2 regions of the Clostridium sp. SHJSY1 genome follow, and region 2 is predicted to be linked to the other one. Evidence: a T-box and tRNA genes for the amino acid it is inferred to sense, from the RefSeq annotation. Region 2 holds a T-box; the other holds one or more tRNA genes.
What was found. The T-box of region 2 lies ahead of pheS (phenylalanine--tRNA ligase subunit alpha). A T-box ahead of a tRNA ligase gene usually reads a tRNA of that ligase, here a tRNA-Phe.
Positions count from the first base shown of each region.

Region 1: it encodes a tRNA-Phe, which carries the amino acid that the T-box ahead of pheS (phenylalanine--tRNA ligase subunit alpha) is inferred to sense. The anticodon was not compared.

Region 1 is NZ_JANDMF010000065.1:18,539-21,840, forward strand. Features, by position in the region: gene NNC19_RS21160 (thioester reductase domain-containing protein) at 1-1,191, shown strand, start outside; rRNA gene rrf (5S ribosomal RNA) at 1,350-1,466, shown strand; tRNA gene NNC19_RS21170 (tRNA-Phe) at 1,473-1,548, shown strand; gene NNC19_RS21175 (LysR family transcriptional regulator) at 1,606-2,511, opposite strand; gene NNC19_RS21180 (enolase C-terminal domain-like protein) at 2,919-3,302, shown strand, end outside.
Region 2 is NZ_JANDMF010000043.1:9,801-13,102, reverse strand. Features, by position in the region: gene infC (translation initiation factor IF-3) at 1-62, shown strand, start outside; gene rpmI (50S ribosomal protein L35) at 84-281, shown strand; gene rplT (50S ribosomal protein L20) at 306-665, shown strand; gene NNC19_RS17585 (RNA methyltransferase) at 785-1,558, shown strand; T-box leader at 1,599-1,821, shown strand; gene pheS (phenylalanine--tRNA ligase subunit alpha) at 1,901-2,920, shown strand; gene pheT (phenylalanine--tRNA ligase subunit beta) at 2,935-3,302, shown strand, end outside.

The DNA.
Region 1 (3,302 bases), on a different contig from region 2:
GAAGATGTAAGTTTATTAGAAAAAGACAAGAGTTATTTATATGATGAAGTTAGGCTAGATGAAAGCATTCGACCTAAAAAGTATGAAACTGAAAATCCTCTAATGAAGAATGTACTAATAACTGGAACTACTGGATTTGTTGGAGCATACTTGATTAATACACTAATATCAGAGACTAAAGCAAAACTTTATTGTCATGTAAGAGCAAAGAATGAAGAAGATGGATTTAGAAGATTAAAAGAAAATTTAGAATATTACAAGTTGTGGAAAGATGAGTATAAGGAATATATTGTTCCAGTAGTAGGTTCTCTTGATAAGCCATTATTAGGAATAAAAGAAGAAAAGTACAATCATCTTACTAAAATTATAGATACTGTATATCATAATGGAGCAATACTTAATTTTATATATCCATATGAAAGATTAAAAGATACTAATGTATTAGGAACTGTAAGAACTATTGATTTTGCATGTCAAGGAAAGCAAAAGTACTATAACTATATATCATCATATAGTGTTTTTGATAATACAAGTCATTTTAAGAAGAGAGTATCAGAAGATGATCCACTTTCAAGTTGCACAGGATATTTCCTATCATATAGTGAAAGTAAATGGGTATCAGAAAATATAGTACATGTTGCAAGAGAGAGAGGCTTAAGAGCAGCTATATATCGTCCAGGAGAAATAACTGGGGATAATAAAACAGGAATATGGAAATATAGTGATTCAATTAGTAGAACAATTAAAGCTATGATGCAAACCAAAACTTATCCAGATATAGATATGAAAATACACATGACTCAAGTTGATTATATAGCTGAAGCTATAATATATATTTCAAGACAAGGAAAATCATATGGAAAAGCTTATAATTTATTGAATAGTGTTCATATTCCTATTAATGAATTAGGAAGAATAGTTAACGAATGTGGTTATGAAACTAAAGGTATTGATTATGCTACTTGGAAAGAAAATTTATTCAAATCAGGTAGTGAACATCCATTAAAGTTATTAGAATCTCTTTTCAAGATAGTGAAAAAGAATCCAAGTGAAAACTTTGAAAGTAGATATGGTGAAATGGCACCAGTTTTAGAAACTACAAACACAGATAAAGCTTTAGAAGGTACAGATATTAAATGTGAACCTATGAATGCAGAATTAATAAGTAAATATTTAAAGAACTTTGTTTAGAATAAGAAAAATAGATATGGAACTAGAGAAATTTTTCTAGTTCCATTATTTTAATATGTAGATAAAGTTTGATTGTTTGTGTTATATGTAAAATTAATAAAAAATTATAGAAATAATGTTTGACATAATTTAAGTTTATAGATATAATACTATTTGTATCTGGTGATAATGGCATAGAGGAAACACTCCTTTCCATTCCGAACAGGAAAGTTAAGCTCTATAGCGCTAATGGTACTGCATGGGAGACTGTGTGGGAGAGTAAGACGTTGCCAGGTAGATGTGGCTCGATAGCTCAGTCGGTAGAGCAGAGGACTGAAAATCCTCGTGTCCCTGGTTCGATTCCTGGTCGAGCCACCAGGAAAAAGAGGACGTTGCAAAGTGATTTTGTGACGTCCTCTTTTTATATATTTATTATTATTTTTCTGGAAAATGATAATTTTTAGCATAGTTAATAAATATATTTTCAGCCTCATTTATTACTAGATTTGTTCTATATGCTAAAACATTGTAGCGATATAGTTTGGGAGAAAAGAAAAAATAACTGATATTTTTATTAGGTTTAGCACAGGAGGCTGGAACAAAAGCAATTCCAACACCTTTTGCTACCATGTCTATTATAGCAGCCATACTATTTAATTCGCAGACAGTATCAGGAGAAAAATTACTAATTTTAAAAATGTTATCTGCAATACTACGTATTGTGGAATCTTTTTTTGACAAAATAAAACTATCAGTTTTAAAAATTTCCTCTAATTCTGATGTGATAATTTGATTTGATTCATTTTTATGAATTAGACAATAATTATGAGTATTTGGTAATGCAAAAACAACTTCCTCTTCACGTAGCACTACATAGTTAACTGAGAGCTCATCTAATGTATTAACAGACATAATAGCAAAGTCTATTTTACCCAAATTTATATCTCTTTTTATTGAAGGAACAGAATCTTCAATAATTTCTAAGATAATGTTTGGAAAGGATTTCTTATATTCTGAAATAATGTTAGTAATCATATTAAGTCCCCATTGAGAGGTGATTCCTACACTTATACGTCCAGTACCAGATAGGTTTTTTATATTTTGGTATAGTTTCTTTTTTATTTGAATTACTGTTTTTGCGGATTCTACATACAAGACACCAGCAGGAGTAAGTGTCATTTCGTTTTTAGTCCTATTAAATAGTGGAGTATTAAGTTCAGCTTCTAACTTAGAAAGATATTGACTCAAAGAGGATTGTGAAACAAAAAGATTCTGTGCCGATTTAGTCATATTTTTTTGTTGCGCAATTTCTATGATATATTCTAAATGTTTAATATCCATAAATATCTCCATTTCTTATTTATAAAATTGTAGTTTTATACTGAATGTTGTATCAGTATTTGATAAAAGAGTTGTCATATAAATTTTACACAAAAATTTTATATTGATGACTCTTTTGTCAATTAATTACCATTATTCTATCTCTTATGAGAATAACATTAATTACCTTTTACGACAACTATCTTATCATTTAAAGGTTATAGATTATATATATTGAAGTAGAAATTTTATTGGTTTTTAGAGATTTATATTATTTATGAAGTATTAGATAATGTGATTGATGTGATTATATTTATGAATTGGAGTTTGTAAACGTATAACGGTATACTAAAATTAAGAATTGGATAGAACACTACTCAATGATTTTATAGTTGAAGATTATTAAAAAATAAAGGAGAAAAAATATTATGAAAAAAACAGGAAGTCCTATAGTTACAGATATGAGGGTAATACCTGTAGCTGGATATGATAGTATGTCAATGACATTAAGTGGAGCACATGAACCAGTTTTTACAAGAAACCTTGTGATTTTGATTGATAATTCAGGACATACTGGAGTTGGAGAAATACACGGTGGAGATTATACATGTGCGGCTTTAGAAAGTTGTATACCATTAGTTGTAGGTAAAGAAGTAGGAGCATATCGTTCTATTTTAAACAATATTCACAAAGTGGCCAGTGGTGCTACTAAAGTAGAAGGCGATGATGGTGAAGGAATCCAGACTTTAGATATTAGTAAGCTTAAGTTTGTTGTTAAATCTGAATGGGCAATTGAATGTGCATTACTAGAT
Region 2 (3,302 bases):
AAAAGCCTGCAAAAAGAGAAGGTAGAAATATGACAATGGTTGTAGGCCCTAAAAAGGCATAAACTGAGAGGAGGAATTTAGCAATGCCAAAAATGAAAACTCATAGAGGTGCAGCAAAAAGATTCAAATTAACAGGTACAGGAAAATTAAAGAGAGCAAAGGCTTTCAAAAGCCATATCCTAACTAAGAAGAGTGCAAAGAGAAAGAGAAATCTTAGAAAAGCGGGATATGTTTCAACTACTCAAGAAAAAGCAATGAAGAAATTATTACCATATCTATAAGAAATGGTACAGGAGGTTTAAGGAATGGCAAGAGTAAAAAGAGCGGTTAATTCTCGTAAGAATCATAAAAAAGTTTTAAAGCTTGCAAAAGGATACTATGGTGGAAAAAGTAAGTTATTTAAAACTGCTAACGAATCAGTTATAAGAGCATTAAGAAATGCATATGTTGGAAGAAGATTAAAGAAGAGAGATTATAGAAGATTATGGATAGCTAGAATAAATGCTGCTACAAGAATGAATGATCTTTCATATTCTAAATTCATGAATGGAATGAAGTTAGCTGGAATTGATATTAACAGAAAAATGTTATCAGAAATAGCTATAAACGATCCAAAGGCATTTGCTGATTTAGTAGAAGTAGCTAAGAAAAGCATAAACGCTTAATATAGATTTAAATGCGACTGATAGTCGCATTTTGTTTTATATAAAAAAGTATATTTGATGGAAAATGAATAGAATATTTATTTAAATGATAAAAATATTAAATAGTAGAGGTGTAAACTTTGGTTTTTATAGAAAGTAAAGAGAATAGTTTATATAAAGATACTAAAAAGCTTAAAGATAGAAAAGGTAGAAATAAAAGTTCTAAGTATATAATTGAAGGTTTTCGATTAATTCAAGAAGCTTTTAAAGCTAATATTTTAGTAGAATACATTTTCTTTAGTGGAGATGAAGATAAAGTTAATGAATATCTAGGAGAATATGTAAAAAAGACAAAGCTTTATAAATTAAGTGAAAACTTACTTAATGAATTATGTTCTACAGAAAAACCTCAAGGCATTGTAGCTATTGTTGGAATGAAAAAGCTAGATATAAACTTTGAAGGAGGTTTTTATCTTTTGTGTGATAAAGTTCAGGATCCGGGAAATCTAGGAACTATAATTAGAACAGCACATGCAGCAGGAGTGGATGGTATTATTTTAACAAAAGGAACTGTTGATATATATAATGATAAAACCATAAGATCTACTATGGGGTCTTTATTCCATATTCCAATTATTCATGATGATGAAAATTATAATGTTACAAAAAACTTAATAGAAAGAGAATTTTCTTTACTTGCAACTTCTTTAGAAGGAGACAAAGATTTCTTTAAGGAAGATTTGACAGGGAAAATAATTATTTCAGTGGGTAATGAAGGTAATGGTGTGAGTGAAGAAATATATAATCTTTCAGATAAGAAAGTTAAGATTCCTATGCCAGGTGGTGCTGAATCTTTAAATGTGGCTATAGCAACATCTATTATTCTTTATGAGAAAGTTAGACAAAATAGTTGATATTTAATAAAAATATTTGTATAATAGGAAAGTAATAGAATAGTAAACTATGATTGAGAAAGTAAGCATGATAAAACATTCAGGGAGAAAAGGTCTTAGACTGAAAGCCTTTTTATGATAAGTTGTGGTGAAGTTCCCTCAGGAGTTCTAGCTGTGAAATTAATAGTAGTAGTTAGCGGGAAATCGTTAAATTAATGAGTTGGGTAATGCTATTTTTTTAGGCATACCAATTAGGGTGGTAACGCGGATAATTCGTCCCTTTTCAGGGTCGTTTTTTTTATGCAAAAAAATAGAAAATCAAATTAAACTTATACTTATAAAAACAAGTAAAGGAGAATTAAGATGCAAGAAAAATTAATGCAAATTCAAGAATTAGCTTTGAAAGAAATTGAAGCAGTAAAAACTACTGCAGAAGTTCAAGAACTTAGAGTTAAATTTTTAGGAAAAAAAGGAGAATTAACTACTATTTTAAAGAGCATGGGAGGGTTGTCTAAAGAAGAGAGACCTGTTGTTGGTAAAATGGTTAATGATGTTAAGAAAGTAGTAGAAGATAAACTTGATTTTATTTCCCGAGAAATAAAGGAAAAAGAGAAAAATGAAAAACTGGAAAGTGAGGTTATAGATGTAACTCTTCCAGGAAAGAAAAATGATATTGGAAAGAGACATCCATTAGAATTAACAGTTGAGAGAATGAAAGATATATTTATATCTATGGGTTTTTCTATAGAAGATGGGCCGGAAGTAGAACTTGATTATTACAATTTTGAAGCTTTAAATATACCAAAAAATCATCCTGCAAGAAGTGAACAAGATACATTCTATATAAATGATAATATTGTGCTAAGAACTCAAACATCTCCAGTACAAGTTAGAACTATGGAAAATCAAGAGCCACCAATAAAGATGATTTCTCCAGGAAAAGTTTATAGAGCTGACTCTGTGGATGCTACTCATTCACCAATATTCTATCAAATGGAAGGGTTGGTAATAGATAAGGGAGTTACTTTTGCAGATCTTAAAGGAACATTAGAATTATTTGCAAAAAAGATGTTTGGAGATAAAGTTCAAACTAAATTTAGGCCACATCATTTCCCATTTACAGAGCCTTCTGCAGAAATGGATGCAACTTGCTTTGTATGTGGAGGAAAAGGCTGTAATGTGTGTAAGGGATCTGGTTGGATTGAACTATTAGGATGTGGTATGGTTCATCCAAATGTATTAAGAAATTGTGGATTAGATCCTGAAGTTTATAGCGGATTTGCTTTTGGATTTGGTGTTGATAGAATGGTTATGCTTAGCTATGGTCTTGATGATATCAGGTTATTATATGAAAGTGATATGAGATTCTTAAATCAATTCTAGAGGAGGATGAAGTAATGAAAGTACCATTTAATTGGATTAAAGATTATGTTGATATAAATGTTGATGCTAAAGAGCTTGGAGATATACTAACTCTTACAGGTTCACAACTTGAAGAGGTAGAGATTCAGGGAGATAGTATTAAGAATGTAGTTGTTTGTTATATAGAGCAAATAGAAAAGCATCCAGATGCTGATAGATTAAATGTTTGCCAAGTTGATATTGGAACAGAAAAGATTCAAATAGTTACAGCTGCAACTAACATGAAAGAAGGAAATAAAGTTCCCGTTGCTCTTCATAAATCTATTTTAGCTGATGGAACAGAAATAAAGAAGGGTAAAATGAGAGGTGTTGTATCTAATGGTATGTTCTGTTCAGAAGAGGA